Regions from separate parts of the Brevibacillus sp. FSL K6-6036 genome, predicted to be linked through region 2. Evidence: a T-box and tRNA genes for the amino acid it is inferred to sense, from the RefSeq annotation. Region 2 holds a T-box; the other holds one or more tRNA genes.
The links. A T-box is a leader RNA that pairs with one kind of tRNA and senses whether it is charged. The one in region 2 lies ahead of leuS (leucine--tRNA ligase), so its partner is inferred to be a tRNA-Leu.
Positions count from the first base shown of each region.

Region 1: it has a tRNA-Leu gene. The T-box ahead of leuS (leucine--tRNA ligase) is inferred to sense a tRNA for this amino acid. The anticodon was not compared.

Region 1 is NZ_CP150173.1:2,410,195-2,416,792, reverse strand. It holds gene NST37_RS12105 (ABC transporter ATP-binding protein) at 1-185, opposite strand, end outside; gene NST37_RS12100 (response regulator transcription factor) at 361-1,077, shown strand; gene NST37_RS12095 (HAMP domain-containing sensor histidine kinase) at 1,074-2,465, shown strand; gene NST37_RS12090 (aminoglycoside phosphotransferase family protein) at 2,721-3,662, opposite strand; tRNA gene NST37_RS12085 (tRNA-Leu) at 3,890-3,976, opposite strand; gene NST37_RS12080 (NAD(P)/FAD-dependent oxidoreductase) at 4,692-5,609, opposite strand; tRNA gene NST37_RS12075 (tRNA-Leu) at 5,931-6,014, opposite strand; tRNA gene NST37_RS12070 (tRNA-Thr) at 6,034-6,109, opposite strand; tRNA gene NST37_RS12065 (tRNA-Asp) at 6,172-6,248, opposite strand; gene NST37_RS12060 (C40 family peptidase) at 6,430-6,598, shown strand, end outside.
Region 2 is NZ_CP150173.1:1,841,412-1,853,578, forward strand. It holds gene NST37_RS09170 (DNA polymerase IV) at 1-44, shown strand, start outside; gene NST37_RS09175 (hypothetical protein) at 70-255, shown strand; gene NST37_RS09180 (hypothetical protein) at 358-531, shown strand; gene NST37_RS09185 (hypothetical protein) at 587-757, shown strand; gene NST37_RS09190 (YqeG family HAD IIIA-type phosphatase) at 885-1,409, shown strand; gene yqeH (ribosome biogenesis GTPase YqeH) at 1,406-2,524, shown strand; gene NST37_RS09200 (shikimate dehydrogenase) at 2,585-3,436, shown strand; gene yhbY (ribosome assembly RNA-binding protein YhbY) at 3,548-3,838, shown strand; gene NST37_RS09210 (nicotinate-nucleotide adenylyltransferase) at 3,842-4,438, shown strand; gene yqeK (bis(5'-nucleosyl)-tetraphosphatase (symmetrical) YqeK) at 4,422-5,000, shown strand; gene rsfS (ribosome silencing factor) at 5,012-5,368, shown strand; gene NST37_RS09225 (class I SAM-dependent methyltransferase) at 5,374-6,117, shown strand; T-box leader at 6,164-6,463, shown strand; gene leuS (leucine--tRNA ligase) at 6,575-8,992, shown strand; gene comER (late competence protein ComER) at 9,052-9,912, opposite strand; gene NST37_RS09240 (helix-hairpin-helix domain-containing protein) at 9,980-10,867, opposite strand; gene asnB (asparagine synthase (glutamine-hydrolyzing)) at 11,191-12,167, opposite strand, start outside.

The DNA of each region.
Region 1 (6,598 bases), 570 kb from region 2:
ACAACCTTTCCGCTTGATGGCTTGACCAGCCCCAAGAGCATTTTGAGCGTTGTCGACTTTCCTGCTCCGTTGGGCCCCAAAAAGCCGTACACCTCCCCTTCATGCACCTCGAGATTCACCTCGTTCACCCGATAAGCGTCGCCATATCGTTTGGAAAGATTATGCGTTGAGACGATTGCTTTCATCTTTTTTCACTCCACTCTGTTTGCTGCTGATTTTAGTATCGCAATTTGAGCATAACAGCGGCATCTTTCTGGATACTGACGGCAACCTTACAGCGACCTTAAATCACGGGAAACACTTCGAGTTATCGCGAAATCGCCGGAATTTTGCTGTATATTTGTAAACAGGTGATGACGAATGGACCAGATCAAGCAAAAGAAAGTGCTCATCGTGGATGATGAGCATGAAATACGCGAGATGATCGACAGTTTTTTGCGAAAGGAAGGCTTTTTTCGGATATTCCATGCGGCAAGCTGCAGCGAGGCGATCGAGGTCTGCCTGTCGGACAAGCCGGACATTGCCATTTTGGATGTCATGCTGCCGGATGGGGACGGCTTTTCCCTGTTTTCTTCCCTGCGCAGAATTTCAGACATACCTGTGCTCTTTCTTTCGGCCAGAAACAAGGATGAAGACCGGATCCTCGGGCTTGGCCTCGGCGCCGACGATTACATTGTCAAGCCGTTTTTGCCTCGCGAGCTTATGCTGCGCCTGGGAGCCATATTGCGGCGCGTGTACGCTCCGCCAAAGCAGGAGCGGCTGCCTGTTTTTGCGCTGGGGAGCTTTACTGTCGATTTGGAAGGGGGCGTGGTACGCAGCGCGAGCGGAGAACAGCCGTTGACCGCCAAGGAGCATGCCCTGCTGAAAAAGCTGTATGAAAACCGCGGGCGCATCGTCACAAGCGACGCTTTGTGCAACGCGGTATGGGGTGACGACAGCTTTGGATACGAAAATACCCTCATGGTTCACATCCGGCGCATCCGGGAAAAAATCGAGTCGGATCCCTCCTCCCCTGAACACCTGCTGACTGTAAGAGGGCTGGGCTACAAGCTGATGGCAAGCGAGGATCGGGCATGAACGGGGCCATTCATATTTTGCGGCGTTTCGTAATCTCAACCATCCTTATTTCGGTGTTTCTGCTCATCCTGAATTACGTAGTGCTCGGGACATGGTTTTTTAATGGAATGAACGTTGGAAAAACGCCTGAGGATGTCGTACGCGGGGCTTCAGAGGGACTTCATGGAAGCAGCGGCAGCTATGCGCTCGCTGAAAGGGCGGAAAAATTGCTTGTGCAGCACAATGCTTGGGCCATGCTCATCGACAAGCAGGGACAGGTGGCATGGGGCTTTAAGCTGCCGGATGAATTGCCCCGTGCCTATTCGCTAACGGATGTGGCAAAGCTCTCCCGGCATTACGTTATGGATTATCCCGTTTTCATCTGGGAGCATCCCGATGGCCTTGTCGTTGTCGGGTATCCAAAGGACAGCGTGGCAAAATACCAATTCAGTTTTCCGCTTGACTGGATCAGCAGCGTTCCCCTCCGGCTGGTCGGCATGATCTTCGGGAACATTGCCCTCGCCCTGCTGCTGTCGCTTGTCATCGGCACCCTCCTGATTAAATCCATAACCCCGCTGATCGACGGCATTCACGGTCTCGCCCACGAGCAGCCTGCCCATGTCGAGCCGAAGGGATTGCTGCGCAGCCTGGCAAAGAGCATCAATCACACTTCGGCGCTGCTGCAAGAAAAGAACGCAAAGCTGAAAGCAAGAGATGAGGCGCGATTCAACTGGATTGCCGGTATCTCTCATGACATCCGGACACCGCTTTCCATGGTGCTTGGGTATGCCAGTCAACTGGAGGAAAGCGAGACCTTGCCGGATGAACAACGGAAAAAAGCCGCGATTATCCGGCGGCAGGGGGAAAAGCTTCGTTCCCTTGTCAGCGATCTCCATTTGGTCTCCATGCTTGAGTACGAGATGCAGCCGGTAAGCTGGAAGGCTGTAAGGCTGCCGGTGCTTGCCCGGCAGGCCGTATCAGACTTTCTCAACAACCATGATGTCGGTGAGAGATTCTCCCTGCAACTGGCTGTCGAGGATGAGAACATCAAGGTCAATGGTGATGAAAGACTGCTGCAGCGGGCGATTGCCAACCTTCTGCAAAATAGCATGCTTCACAATCGAGAGGGCTGCCAGATTCTTTTGCAAATCATGCGTTCCCCCGACAAAAAAACGTGCCGCTTCACCGTCACGGATAACGGAAAAGGAATACCGCAAAGCGAGCTTGCCGATTTGCTGGAGCTGCCGTACTCGACCAAGAGAAAGAGCCCTGTACAGAACGGCCACGGACTCGGCCTCCCGATGGTCGCGCGGATTGCCAAAGCCCATCAGGGAAGGCTGATCCTGACGAGCGATACGGGGAAAGGGCTGCGAGCCGAGATCGAGCTTCCGGTCATGGCAGACTCTTGATTTTTTTGCCCCGTGCATGTCCTTTCACGCTAACAAAAGAACAGAGCGGCTGCTTTCACCCTGCTGCAGCCGCTCTGTTTCCGTTATTCCAGTGCGCTATATCGTGTGCTTCAGTCTTAAAACAGGTTTATAGGCATGCTTTAAGCCCATGGAAACGGCCAGTCTCAACACAAAAGCACTCAAATTGCCAAAGTCCCTCACAGTTCCTTCCTGCTCCTTCTACCACCGAAACGGCTATCGCAGCACTTATATGATCTAAACGAGCGTTTTTAACTCTTTCGCCAACAAGCTGATCGTTGCGGCTCTCTCCCCGGCATCCTGCTCATCGAATAAAAGCTGCTGAACAAATTCCCACATGTCTTCCAATTTCCGTTTCTCCTGATAAAACTGGAGGGCATCGGGGTTAAAGGAATAGTCTTTATGGCGTTTCCGATAGACGCTTAAAAATGTGTCGAAATGCGGATGATCAACCAGGAACATCAGATCGGCTTCTACGGGAGCCACTGTAAGTCCTTCCCAGTCAATCAGAATCAGCTTCTCTTCGGCCAGCATCAAATTCCAATTGTGGATATCGGTATGGCATAGAGCCAGTTTGGGATGACTGTTTTTCAACCTTGCAGACAGCCTGCGAATGCTATCGGACAGGCTCTTGATACGTTCCATCTTTGGTTCGATCATTTTCACAACATCCGTTGACAGCTTGTTCCAATCGTGATCCAATGCGTTCCTCAGCTCCTGCAAAAACGGAACCTCAAAAACTTCCCGGAGTCCTTCTGTTTGAACAGGGATTTCTTCCCCATACAAATGGAGCTCCGCAACGATTTCCGCGAGCTGACAAACCTGCTCCCTGCTTAACTCACGATTGCCAATCGTTTCTCCGTCAATATATTGAAAAAGAAGATAGATGGCATCTTTACTTTCGTATTTATAATCGCCATTTGTTGTGAATAGCGGCACAGGAATTTTCCCCTTCAAGCCGCTATTTTGCTGGAGCCAAACGGTGACAGGCATGTACGTATCAACGAGAGTAGTCCACTTGGAGGTAGATGCTCTGTTTTTTTCATAAACCTTCAGGAAATAAGTACACCGATCATCAAACACTTTGTAGGCCAGCGCAGACCATCCCCCCTGCTGCGGCGAAACATTTTTGCAATCGATACCATACTGCTCTCTTAGGATTATTTTTATCTCGTCCATAGTAGCCCTCTATTCATTTGTTGTTTCCAGTGGATGGGTCCACCAAGCTGAGTCTTGTGCAATAGATCTACAGCTTATCGATAATCAATGACAAATGGTTTATTTTAAGCCTCCGGTTACGATATCTACAATTGTTATTTTATCGTATATTTCCCTTTCCCTCTCAGCAATATATTCAGACAAAAAAAGACCTTTCAGAAGAATCTGAAGGGCCTTATGTTTACATATGGTGCGGTCGAGAGGACTTGAACCTCCACGGTGTTGCCACCACTAGAACCTGAATCTAGCGCGTCTGCCAATTCCGCCACGACCGCAAGCGACAAGAATTATTATATTCGCAGACGATGGAGATGTAAAGCGGACTTTGGGAAAATGGGAAAGGCACCCCGTTGCCGCTTTGCAGGGGGACTGTTCCATCCAAATCATATGGAGGACTCCGGCTCGTTAGTCTACACCTTTGTTTGATGTGAAAGGAAATCGCAAAGCACAAGAGAACAAAAAGCAATTGCAAAGACAATGCCAGCAATATTCCTGTCAACAAACCCAATGCAACGTTACTTTCAGTGGCATGATAGCAAGCGACAAACAACCCACTTGAGCCAATGGTCGCGGGCATGCCTCTCCTTGCACGGAAAGTACCCTCGGGGAGCAGCTTTCGCAAGGGCTGTATCATGATCAGCACTCCCACTTGCTGCAAGCGCCATCCCTCTCCAATCGGTTATAAAACCGCGTCCAGTCAACAGCAAACACGTTCCATCGGCCAGGAGCACCACATATCCTTCTTTGCGGCCGTTGTTGGAGGCCGCTTTCTTCTCTCACCGAAAATTTGCGAAATGCGGGAATCGTCAGCACTTCAGACAAGCCAATGAAAGAAAGCACCAGCCAAAAAACGAATCGCCAAGACAGAAACTCATCTAAAAGCCCGGCAAAATAAGGACCATTTAACGCAGGTAAAATATCTACCGTCAACTTTTTCTTTGGAAACTCCCCTCGTACCTGAATACCTGACGAAATCTGCCGCAAGAAACTTCAGCCGTTTCTCCTCCAAGCCTCCATATTCAATTCATTATTGATGGCCGCAGCGACAAATGCGCCCATAGAAGCTGCAGCAATCGCCTGATAGAGCCGCGATGCCGCATCTCCGGCGCTATAGACGCCCGGGACATTCGTTTTCCCGAACTCGTCGACAACGACCGTTCCCGCTTCCGTGATGCGGCATCCGATCGTTCGCGGCAGCTCCGATCCCGCGACCAGCACCGGTTTAAAAAAGATCCCCCTGCACGGAATGGTTGTCCCGTCTTCGAGAACCACTTGACGGACGATTCCTTCGCTGGAGTCAATGGATTGAATCGGCGAGTCAAATAGGGGGACTTGATGTCGCTTTAGCTCTTCGCGCTGTGCATCCGTCAGCTCATCGGGGCCGTTCGTGCAGATGGCAAAACGATTCGTCCATCCGGAAATCAATGGAGCGAAGTGCATAAGCTCTGCCCCCTTGTTAATGATGACTAGCGGCTGGTCGCTTAATTCCCAGCCATCGCAATACGGGCAAACGAAGGCGCTTTTTCCGTAAACTTCCGCTAGTCCAGGAATGTCCAGCGGCCGATCCTTCATTCCTATGGCAAACAGCACCTTTCTGCTTTCAAAAGTCTTACCTTGCTCTGTCATAATTTGAAAATGTCCATCTGATCCCGTGATCGAAACGGCCGTATCCGCCACGAAAGACACGGACGGATAGGCGCTTATCTCCTCCTTCGCAATTCGCCGAAATTCACCTGGACTTATTCCGTCACGGGTAAGAAACCCGTGGGTCTCGCGAGTCACCGCATTGCGGGGATGGCCTTCATCGATCACCGCCACATTTTTTCTCGCTCTCCCAAGCATGAGGGCAGCATTCAACCCAGCCGGACCTCCGCCAATAATCGCTACATCAAGCAGTTGTTTTCCCACCATTAACACTCCTTTATGGATTTGTAATATCCGTAATTAAGATGCAAAAAGCTTATCGCTTCTTGTCTGCATCGAGATTGCAATGCTTATTTGCAACTGCATGTTTCCCCTCCTCCCTACTTCATATAATAACTATTACAGACCCGCAATATCCATAATATACAGTTCGACTCCAATTTGCAATAACATACTTGGTCCGTACTCTGCTAGTAGTCTCTGCGAGGAGCAGGGCAAAACGGGTTCCCGTATCAGTCCCGCATATGCAAAAAGCTCCTGAATCGTCCATAGGACAAATTCAAGAGCTCTTCATTACTTGGTTGATGCGGTCGAGAGGACTTGAACCTCCACGGTGTTGCCACCACTAGAACCTGAATCTAGCGCGTCTGCCAATTCCGCCACGACCGCAAGCTATTAAGTTGTAAAGTGGTGCCGGCGATAGGACTTGAACCCACAACCCCCTGATTACAAGTCAGGTGCTCTACCAATTGAGCTACACCGGCACGTCCATGCTGAAAGGGTGAACCCGTTTACGGGCGAGAGACTCGTTGCTTCTTCGTAAAAATGGCGGAGCTGACGGGACTCGAACCCGCGACCTCCGGTGTGACAGACCGGCGTGAACTCCAACTTCACCACAGCTCCATTTTCCGATGGCACCGCGCTTTCTAGCGGCGACTCTTGTAATATAGCATGTCCTCAAAAAGAAAACAAGAACTATTTCTATGATTTTTCAAAAAAAGTTTTCATAGATTTACCAGCCATTTTTCGCTACAATTTAATGTAGCACAATGCGGAATCATGTAGAAAATGGAGACGATCTTCTATGAAAAAAACGACACGAATACTCGCCATCCTCTCCGTTTGCGCATTCATGCCAGTGACTGCCCACGCTTCTTCCCCTGTGTATGTGGTTCAAGCGGGCGACACACTGATGAAAATCGCCAGGGAGAATCAGACAACGGTTCAAGAGTTGATGCAAGTAAATCAGTTGT
Region 2 (12,167 bases):
GGTACGAGCAACTCAGCCTGTTTTCATGGAATATGCAATGGTGAGGTTCAGTCGAGAGGAGAATACAAAATGACAGGCGTAAACCGGTTTCATTGCTGCGCCACCTGCGTTCACTTTCGCGTGGAAAAGGAAGCAGGCGGCATTGTCTATCGATGCTCTCGACTCACCTACGAGACCAAACCTACCTATCAATTTCAATGCTGGGAGCCGAAAGAGCAGGTACAGCGGTTGATACAAAGAGAAACGAGAGCCTGAGTTTCTAGCAAAATACGCGAATGATAGGGGAGAAACGTGGCTTCGGGTCAGACAGGTTCGCCATAGTATGTACCATCCTTTGATTGAAAGGGGGTACGAGACATGGCAAAAGCGGCATATAACTTCGGAAAGTGGCCGAAAAAAGGGAAAAGCAAGGTTTTCATCGCGCAAGCTGCAAAAGCCAAATCCCAATTCGGAAATGCAGCAGCGATAAACCAGGCGGATGCAAGCATTTTCCACATCAAGGTCAAGGGAGCGGCGAATGGCCCTCTGTAAGGAGTAGGAAGTAGATTCGTACCGGTACATCTATTCCTGAAGGAGGTGCTTACCTATGCAACGGAACAATGTCAGGACGTACTCGTACAAAGTGGGCAAGAATACCGTCATTGTTGTCAAAATCACGCAGGCGGCAACAGCAAAATCACGTACGGGAAATGCTTTGGCGGCGAATCAGGCCGATGTCACCATTCTTGCAAAAAAACGGCGCAACAACCGGGTTTGACCAATTCGCAGCAGCAAAACGAGAAGGGGCCGCGGGCCTCTTCTTTTTCTTTTGCAAGGGAGTGGCTGATTATGGTATAGTAGGTGCCGAAATCGCGGTTCTCGTACACACTGCTTGGAGGTGCCCCGTGTTTCTTGAAAAGCTGATGCCAGATCAGTACGTGGAGTCGATCCACCATATTGATATAGATCAACTGCGGGAGAAGAAAATCAAGGCTGTCATTACGGATCTGGACAACACTCTGGTGGAGTGGGACAGGCCGTATGCAACGCCGGAAGTGGAACAATGGTTGAAGCGTTTGCGCGATGAAGGGATTCAGGTAACCGTTGTATCCAATAATAACCGCGAGAGGGTAGACAAGTTTTGCACGCCTCTGGGTGTGCGATTTATCTCTGCGGCCCGCAAACCGACCAACCGGGCATTTATGCAAGCGATTGCCGAGATGAACGTAAAGATTCAGGAGACGGTCGTCATCGGTGATCAGTTGTTTACCGATGTGCTGGGCGGCAACCGGCTTGGATTTCATACGATCCTCGTCGTTCCGGTAGCCCAGACGGATGGTTTTTGGACGCGGTTCAACCGCAGGATGGAGCGTATGGCTCTTTATTGGATGCGTAGAAAGGGAATGATTTCGTGGAAGACAAAAGCATGATGGAGCAAAGCTTGGGGACATGTGCAGGATGCGGCATCGCGATCCAGACAGAGGATCAAAAGCGGCCGGGATACGCTCCTGCTTCCGCGCTCAAGCGCGAGACAGTGATTTGCCAACGCTGTTTCCGGATTAAACATTATAATGAAGTAGCTCCTGTAGGAATGGGAGATGACGATTTTCTCCGAATCCTGGATGGGATCGGATCGACGCAAAGTCTCGTCGTCATGGTTGTCGACATTTTTGATTTCCATGGCTCCTGGCTGCGGGGATTGCCTCGTTTTGTCGGGAACAACCCGATATTGCTGGTGGGCAACAAAGTGGATCTTTTGCCCCAAAATATCAATTTGAATCGCGTCCGCAACTGGATGCAGCACGAAGCCAAGGAACGCGGACTCAGGCCGGCCGATGTCGTATTGGTAAGTGCCCAAAAAGGATTGCACATCGATGAGCTTTTGGGACGTATCGGGGAACTGCGCAAGGGACGGGACGTCTACATCGTCGGTGTGACGAATGTCGGCAAATCCACGTTGATCAACCGCATTCTGCACGATTACGGATCGGCTGATCTGGAAATTACGACATCACCGTTTCCGGGGACGACACTGGACAAGATTGAGATTCCATTGGAGGACGGCCGTTCTATTTTCGATACGCCAGGAATTATCAACCGGGATCAGATCGGCCATATGGTGACACCGCAAGACTTGCGGAAAATTACGCCGACCTCTCGAATCAATCCAAAAGTGTATCAATTAAACGATGGCCAGTCCCTCTTCCTCGGCGGTTTGGCCCGGATTGATTTTGTACGCGGCACGCGACAGCCGTTTGTTGTGTATGTAACGAACGATATATACATCCACCGCACGAAGCTGGAGAATGCCGATGAAGTGTTTCAGAAGCACCACGGGGAAATGCTCGCTCCGCCGACAGGCCGTGAAGCCGCAGAACAGCTGCCCGCTTTTGTCAAACATTCGTTTAAAATTCGTCCAACGGGCACAACGGACCTGGTCATTTCGGGTTTGGGCTGGGTGAGCCTTCAGGGTAAAGAAGAGGCATCCGTCGTCGTACACGCTCCGAAGGGCGTCAGTGTAGGCATGCGAAAAGCGTTGATCTGACGCGTTTTGGCTGTCTTGCCATAAGCTAGATAGAGAGAGCAGAGGGGAAGGAACGGCTTCATGATAACAAGCAAAACACATCTGGTTGGTTTGTTCGGTCATCCGGTCTCGCATTCGCAATCGCCGCTCATGCACAACGCCGCTTTTGCAGAAGCGGGATTGGACTATGTATACATGGCTTTTGATGTGGCTCCCGAGCGTCTGTCTGAAGCGGTGGCAGGGATTCGATCACTTGGAATAAAGGGTGTAAATGTGACGATCCCGCACAAGGTGGCGATCATGCCCATGCTTGATGAAATCGATCCGCTTGCAGCGCGCATTGGTGCCGTGAACACAGTAGTAAACCGCGATGGCTATTTGGTCGGCTACAACACAGATGGTCTGGGGTACGTACGCTCACTGGTGGAAACGACAGGGATTACGCTGGAACAACAGACAGTGACCATGCTCGGAGCTGGCGGCGCTGCCCGTGCAGTCGCTTTTACGCTGGCGGAGCGAGGGGTGAAGGAGATCCGGATTATCAACCGTTCCCGCGAAAGGGCGACGCTTTTGGCGGAACACGTAGGAACGATTGTCCCTACGGCTGTCATCGACCCGGCCGAAGGCAAGGAAGCCATTGAGGATGCGAGCCTGCTGATCAACACCACGTCCATCGGCATGTATCCGCAAGTGGATGAGATGCCGGTGCAAGAGGAATGGCTCCATGCCGGACTGATCGTAAGCGACCTGATCTACAACCCTCTGGAGACGCGTCTGTTAAAAGCGGCGAGCTCCCGAGGCGCTCAGGTTCATTCCGGTATCGGCATGTTTGTCAATCAGGGCGCACTCGCTTTCGAATTATGGACAGGAGAAGCGGCTCCAACTGAGACGATGCGGGAAATTGTCCTGCAGCAGCTAAGCAAAGCGACCTGAAGCACGCTGCACAGATAAATGATGGAAGAATCAGTCGTGCGTCTGCAAATGAGTTAAAATAAAGAAAGCGCACTTCAAGAACAACAGATATACACAAAAGGAGATATGTACATGCTGACCGGCAAGCAAAAACGGTTTTTACGGGCACAAGCCCATCACCTTACCCCGATTTTTCAGGTGGGCAAAGGCGGCGTCAATGAAAACATGACGAATCAAATCAAAGAGGCGCTGGAGGTCCGCGAACTCATCAAGGTGGCCATTCTGCAAAACAATCTGGACGACAAGCATGAAGTAGCCGAAGCTCTGGCGGCGGGAGCAGAAGCGGAGCTGGTGCAGCTCATTGGCCATACGGTCGTGCTGTACAAGGAGTCCAGGGAGAACAAAACAATCAAACTGCCATAACCGATGGGACAGTCAAAAATCCAAATCGGAATCATGGGAGGCACATTTGATCCCATCCATGCCGGTCACCTTCTGGCCGCTGAGCAAGCAAGGGAACAAGCGGGGCTGGATGAGGTCTGGTTTATGCCGGCACATATTCCGCCGCACAAGGAACGGGCAGGATTGACCCCAGCCGGCGATCGGCTGCGGATGGTAGAGCTTGCTGTGGCGGATCACCCTGCCTTTCGGGCAATCGACATAGAGCTCAAACGTGGCGGTCCATCCTATACCTACGACACGATGCGAAGTCTCGTTGAGATGTATCCGGATTGCCAGTTTTCTTTTATCATTGGCGGAGATATGGTAAAAACACTACGGCAATGGTATCGGATAGACGACTTGGTCAAAATGGTGCGGTTCATCGGTCTTTCGCGTCCAGGGGCCGAGCTGATAGAAAGTGAATATCGCGATTTTGTGACCTTGGTGGAGATGCCGGCGTGGGATTTGTCTTCGACACTGATCCGGGAAAAAGCAGCCCGGGGCAAGAGCATTCGTTACCTCGTACCCCCGGCTGTCGAGCGTTATATAAAGGAGTACGGACTATATGAGTTGGTTGAATGATCGGGAAGCGCTTCTCAGCCAAGTCCGCGCCCAAATGCACGAGAAGCGGTATCAGCATACGCTGGGCGTGGCCGAAACTGCCAGACAGCTGGCGCTTCAGTATGGGGCAGACCCCGATAAGGCCGAACTGGCGGGTTTTTTGCACGACTACTGCAAATGCTGGCCGGTTGAAAGGATGCGTGACGTTCTCATTCGTCACGATCTCCCCGCCGACCTTTTGAACGGGGACAAGGAGCTGTGGCATTCATTTGCCGGAGCAATCGTCATCCAGACGGAGATGAATGTCTCCGACCCGGACATCATCCAGGCCGTTCGCTACCATACAACGGGCCGGGACGGGATGACGCTGTTAGAAAAAATCGTTTGTGTGGCAGACTATATAGAACCAAACCGAATCTTTCCCGGTGTTGAAACGATTCGCAGCTTGGCGTCGCAAGATCTGGATAAAGCTTTGGCGCAAGCTCTCGGCAGTACGATTCAACATTTGATCCAGCAGAAAAAAACGGTGTATCCATTGACACTGTTGGCATATAACGATCTCGTATCCGGACTGGATACATAAGGAGGAGTTTCATGGTTAAAACAGTAGAAGCCCTGGCAAGACTGGTGGCAAAGGCGGCAGAGGACAAGAAGGCGGAAAATCTGATCATCATGGACATCAGCAAGCTGTCCGTCATTGCGGATTATTTCATGATTTGCCACGGGAACAATGAACGGCAAGTACAAGCAATCGTTTCCGAGATCCGTGATCAGGCTCACAAGAACGGTTACAAGGTACGCGGCATTGAGGGAGCAGACGAAGGACGCTGGGTGCTTGTCGACCTGGAGGATGTCGTCATCCACGTATTCCATCGCGAAGACCGCGAGTTTTACAATCTCGAGCGGCTGTGGGCCGAAGCCCCTATCGTCCAATTTGGAGAGGAAGGCTGAGGTAAATGGCGTACGGGCAAATGGCGGCTGTCTACGACAGGCTGATGACCGACTCCCCTTACGATCAGTGGCTCGATTGGGCAGAGGGTGTCTGGACCAGGAAAGGGAAGCCGCGTCAAGTCATTGACCTCGGCTGCGGGACCGGAAGCATCGCCATTCCCCTGGCAAAAAGAGGGTATCAGGTGACAGGAGTTGATCTGTCTGCTGACATGCTTGCAGTAGCGTACGACAAGATGAGGCGGGAGCAGGCCCAAGTCAAATGGGTCGAACAGGACATGCGCGAACTGGCATTGCCCAAGACAGACAGTGTCTTGTCCTTTTGCGACTCGCTCAGCTACTTGACGGAAGAAGAGGACGTGAAACGGACATTTTCTCTCGTCTTCGAGCATCTGCATCCAGGCGGGACCTTTTTGTTCGACGTGCACAGTCCATACAAAATCCTGCACGGTTTTGGAGACCAGACCTTTACTCTGGCCGAAGAGGAAGTTTCGTACATTTGGCAATGTTTCTGCGATCCGCTGCGGCTCGAGGTAGCGCATGAACTGACCTTTTTTCTGCGGCAGGAAAACGGCTTGTACGAACGTATCGAGGAAGTGCATGAGCAGAGGGCGTATCAGCCATATGAGCTTGCTCGCTGGCTGATGGAGACCGGCTTTGTCGATGTGGAAATAACGGCCGATTTTAGCGGCCAGCCACCGCAAGAGACGAGTGAGCGTTTGTTTTTCTCGGCTTGCCGTCCGCGAGATTGACAGCATTGGCATTGATTGTCTATAATCGAAAGTACAACCACAAACAAGGAATGCGTTGATGAGGAGTAGTACGAAAGTGAAACGGCAAAAGAGAGTTGACGGCAGGTGAAAGTCAACCCGTCCCTTTCCGAACTCGCCTCGAAGCACTCTGCCTGAAGACCGTCCAGTAGGAGCGGTTGCGTAAGGGGGAGCGTCTATCCACGATACGGATTTTTCAAGCGGGTGAGCTTATGATTGCAAGCATCAGGACTTCTGCTTTCTGTGAAGCAAAGCGATGATCGGTGTGCCGTCTGTTCACCAATGTGGGTGGTACCGCGGGAGCGTATATAATCCTCTCGTCCCTTTTCGTTTCGCGATTGGGGGCGGGAGGTTTTTATTTTTTATTGAAGTGGCCCTCTTCTTCTTAATGGGCGAAGCATTTGTTTGTTTTCATGAATCTACGATAGGAGTGCAAATCATGGCTTACAATCATCAGGAAATCGAAAAGAAATGGCAGACGTATTGGGAAGAGAATAAAACCTTTAAAACGCTGGATGATCCGAGCAAGAAGAAGTTTTATGCTCTCGACATGTTCCCGTATCCATCCGGAGCAGGCCTTCACGTAGGACACCCGGAAGGCTATACCGCGACGGATATTTTGTCCCGGATGAAACGGATGCAAGGCTACAATGTCCTGCACCCGATGGGATGGGATGCGTTCGGGCTGCCTGCTGAGCAATATGCGCTGGACACGGGCAACGACCCGGCAGAGTTTACGGAGCGCAACATCAATACGTTCCGCCGTCAAATTAAATCTCTTGGTTTTTCTTACGATTGGGACCGTGAAATCAATACAACCGATCCTGCTTATTACAAATGGACACAGTGGATTTTTACCAAGCTGTATGAGCATGGCCTGGCGTATATCGACGAAGTTGCCGTGAACTGGTGCCCAGCATTGGGAACAGTTCTGGCCAACGAAGAGGTAATTGACGGGAAAAGTGAGCGCGGAGGACATCCGGTAGAACGCCGTCCGATGAAACAGTGGGTACTGAAAATCACCAAGTATGCTGATCGTCTGCTGGAAGATTTGGAGGAGCTTGATTGGCCGGAAAGCATCAAAGAAATGCAGCGCAACTGGATTGGCCGCTCTGAAGGCGCTGAGGTTGTCTTTTCCGTTGACGGCCACGACGAGACCTTCACTGTCTTCACGACCCGCCCGGACACTTTGTACGGCGCTACCTTCGCAGTGCTTGCTCCGGAGCACAAGCTGGTGGAGAAAATTACAACACCGGAACAAAAGCAGGCAGTTGAAGACTACCTGGAGCAAGCCAAACGGAAAAGCGATTTGGAGCGTACAGACCTGGCCAAGGAAAAAACGGGCGTGTTTACAGGTGCGTACGCAATCAATCCGGTAAATGGAGAAAAACTGCCGATCTGGATTGCCGACTACGTCCTGATCAGTTACGGTACCGGTTCTGTAATGGCTGTTCCCGCTCACGATGAGCGCGACTATGAATTTGCGCAAGCATACAATCTGCCGATCAAGGAAGTAATCCGCGGCGGAGATGTATCCAAGCAAGCGTATACGGGCGATGGGGAGCACATCAACTCCGGCTTCCTGGATGGATTGAACAAGGAACAGGCAATCAGTAAAATGATTGAATGGCTGGAGGAGAACAACAAAGGAAACCGAAAAGTAACCTTCCGCCTGCGCGATTGGCTGTTTAGCCGCCAGCGTTATTGGGGAGAGCCGATTCCGATCATCCACCTGGAGGACGGAACGATGAAGGTAGTGCCGGAAGCAGAGCTGCCGGTCGTCCTGCCGAAGACGAAGGAAATCAAGCCTTCCGGAACAGGCGAGTCGCCGCTGGCCAACATCAGCGAGTGGGTGAACATCGTCGATCCGGAAACGGGGATGAAAGCCCGTCGGGAAACCAATACGATGCCACAGTGGGCAGGAAGCTGCTGGTACTTCCTGCGCTTTATCGACCCACACAACGACAAGGCATTTGCCGATCCGGAAAAGCTGAAGGAATGGCTCCCGATCGACATTTACATCGGCGGTGCGGAACACGCGGTTCTTCATCTGCTGTATGCTCGTTTCTGGCACAAATTCCTCTACGATATCGGCGTTGTGCCGACGAAGGAGCCGTTCCAGAAGCTGTTCAACCAGGGCATGATTCTGGGTGAAAACAACGAGAAGATGAGCAAATCCAAAGGCAATGTCGTCAACCCGGACGAAATCGTTCACAGCCACGGTGCCGACACATTGCGCCTGTACGAAATGTTCATGGGTCCGCTCGACGCCTCTATCGCTTGGTCGACAAAAGGGCTCGACGGCGCACGCCGCTTCCTTGACCGCGTCTGGAGATTGTACGTAGATGACAATGGCGCGCTGAACACGAAAATCTCTCCAAAGGCTGACCTGCAACCGCTTGAGCGGGTGTATCATCAGACTGTGAAAAAAGTGACGGAGGATTACGAGAACCTTCGTTTCAATACCGGTATTTCGCAGCTAATGGTCTTCATCAATGAAGCGTACCGCGCTGAAGCTCTGCCAAAAACCTATATGGAAGGCTTCGTGAAGATGTTGGCTCCGATTGCTCCTCACATTTGTGAAGAGCTGTGGGAAAAACTGGGCCACAAGGAAACACTGTCCTACGAGCCATGGCCAGAATATGATGAGTCCAAGCTGGTAGAGGATGAAGTGGAGATCGTCCTGCAAATTAACGGTAAAAACCGGGAAAAACTGCTCATTCCAGCTGATGCGACCAAAGAGCAAATGGAAGAAATGGCTGGAAACAATGAGACGATCAAAGAGCTGATCGAAGGCAAGACAATCGTCAAAGTAATTGCAGTACCAGGAAAACTGGTAAATATCGTCGTTCGTTAAGAAAGTGCCAAGGAAGAGGAACGGAGCCATTCAAAAGGCTTCGTTCCTTTTTCTATGCTTCAAGACGAAGGGAGGCCGTTGCCATTGGCTGGCGGTACTGTTCGCAACTGGATTTTCACCATTTCCACGTCTTCTGCAAATTTGGAATGGGTGCGTCGGAATACCTCGCGAAAAACGCCGGGAATGCCGTTCTGAAGGGCTATAAGACCTTCGCCTGTAATCCCTCCGGGTACACAAACACGCTTTTCGAGAGCCTGGAAGGAGAACATCTCCTTTTTAAACAACTCCCCCATTCCAATGATCATTTGCATGGCCAAATGGGAGGCAGCTTCTTCCGAAATGCCGGTCTCTTCCATAGCGTCATTAATCATATGGCGAAGAATGTAGCTGACAAAAGCCGGGCCGCAGCTGGTAATATCGGAGGCCACCCGCAAAAATGGCTCTGGCACCTCTACCGGTTGACTGATGCTAGAAAAGAGATGAAGGATCTTGTCACGCCACTCGGGGGTAATGCGCATGCCGAATTCGCATAAACTGACGCCGCTGCCTGCGGCATTGGTAATGCTGGGGACCACTCTGGCAACCGGGCAGGGAACGAGCGACTCCAAATGCTCCAATGAAACAGGGCTCGTGATGGTGATTAAAAGATGATCCGAAGTCAACCAATCGCGGAGTTCAACAAGGACCTTGCTGTATTCAGACGGCTTGATGCACAGCAGCAGCACGGCGGCTTCCTTTGCCACTTGGGCATTGCTCGTGGCGACGACCAGACCGGGGTGACGGTCGGCAATTTTTTCTGCTTTGGCGACCGTCCGGTTGTAAGCGATAAATTGGCTGGGAGACAAGGCTTTGGCCGCAATCAGGGCATCGATCAATAGACTGCCCATGCTGCCCGTTCCAACAACGCCGATCCTTTCCATAGGAATTTCCTCCCTCTACTCATTCTCCCCCCATTCTATGAGATGACGAGCCCGTTCATGCTCCTTCTTACTGGATGCGGATCTGATCCTTCATCCGCTCGTAGATTTTCGCCCCGATCCCGCTGATTTGCTTGAGCTCATCCGGAGAGCGGAATCCTCCCTTTTTTGTTCTGTATTCCAAAATGGCCTTTGCGCGAGATTCACCGACACCTGGCAGCGTCATCAATTCCTCCAGGGTGGCCGTATTCACATTGACCCCCTTGCCGGCGGCGGAAGGAGAGGCGCTTCCGGAGCCTGAGCCCGAAGCGGAAGCGGAGGCAGAGGGGGAGACGGCGGAAGCCACATCTTGTTGTGAACAAGCAGAGGCGGCTCCTTTTACAGGAATGAGAATGGCGCTTCCGTCAGTCAATTTTTCCGCAAGATTGATTCGTTCCACGTCTCCGTCGGGAAGTGTTCCTCCTGCTTTTTCGATCGCGTCCGCCACTCTTGCTCCCGGCTCCAAAGCATAAAGCCCGGGGTGCTTTACTTTTCCTTTGACATCTACATAGAGGAGAGGAGGGGAAGCGCCAGTCCTCCCGCTGACGTTGGAGGAAGCACTGCCAGAAGAAGCACCGCCAGAAGAAACGCTCCCTGAAGAGGTGCCGCCTAAAGAGACACCTTCTGACGAAGCACCAGCACCCGATAACGCCGTGTATGGACTGCCTGCCCGGTTCACCCCCATTTCTGATACAACTCCGCCTTGCTGTTGGGGATTGGAGACGGCAGCAGGCAGTAACGACTCGGATGAAGCAAGCGTTATATCCGATTCGTTGGCCGACGCCACCTCCTGAAACGGACTGCCCGCGTGCACCGTATTTTGTTGTGCTCTGTAGATCCAAAAACTTACTCCTGCAAAGATAACCGCGAGACTTATGAGTATGTACCGGCGATAGCGCTCCCACAAGTCATACAGCATGTAAACACCTCCGTGATATGCAGGCATATTTGATGGACTGCCTGCATCTACAGGCATCCTACGAAATGACAGCGGGAGTACGCAAATTTTTCGAAAAATGCAGCCAGTATCGGAAAAATGAAGCGAGTATCGGAAAATTGGAGCGATTATAGGAAAAATGCTGCGAGTATAGGAAAGCTAAGGGAGAATTCCCGGGAAAAAGAAAAAGGCCCGCCCGTCATACGACGAGCGAAGCCTGTAATGATTTTGAATACGCTGCGACTGCAGCAGCGAAAGCGGGTGTTACTTGCAAGCCTTTCGCTTAGCCAATCCGCCTCAGTCTGTTAGCCGATCCTCTCCAGAGAGTCCTTTTTTCGGCGAATCTCCACACTCGGACTGACGTAAGGGCCAAACTGATGCTTTTGCTCAATAAAGATCTGATGCCACAGCATGAAGATCAGGATGGTCCAGATTTTTCGGCTGTAGTCGGCATGGCCCTCGCGATGTTCATCGAGCATATAGAGAACGTACGCCTTGTTGATCAGATGATCTACCTTGGACTCAAAAATAAGCTCCTTGGCCCATTTGTAGAATTCATTTTTCAGCCAGTGACGGGTAGGGACTGGGAAGCCCAGCTTCTTCCTCGTCTTGATTTCCGGAGGCAGGAAGTCTTTCATGGCTTCGCGAAGAACATGCTTCGTCGTGCCGTTGGCAATTTTGTATTTGGTCGGGATGGTAGCCGCAAATTCAAATACTTTTGTATCGATGAAAGGCACGCGCAGCTCCAATGAGTTGGCCATTGTCATCTTGTCTGCCTTCATCAAAATGTTGCCGCGCAGCCAGGTATGGATGTCCAGATACTGCATCTTGGTCACATCGTCAAGTGATTGCGCACGCTTGTAAATTTCCTCCGTGACCGACCATGGGGTCCGATATGACTCCGAGTGCAGGATATCCTGTGTGACCACGCGTTCCTTCATTTCTTCACTGAAGATCAGGGCATTTCCAAAAAAGCGTTCTTCTACCGTTTTGGAGCCGCGGATCAGGAAGTTTTTCCCTTTCACCTGATCAGGCAGTTTCTCTGCCAAAAAACGGACGGAGCTTCTCATCCAGTCGGGCATATGAGAGAACATGCGCAGGGAATGTGGCTCCCGGTAGATGTTGTAACCCCCGAAAAACTCGTCTGCCCCTTCGCCGGAGAGAACGACTGTCACGTGTTCGCTGGCCATTTGAGCTACGAAATAAAGCAGGATCGCCGAAGGATCGGCTACGGGCTCATCCTGATGCCAGACGAGTCTGGGCAACTCGTCCATGTAGCGCT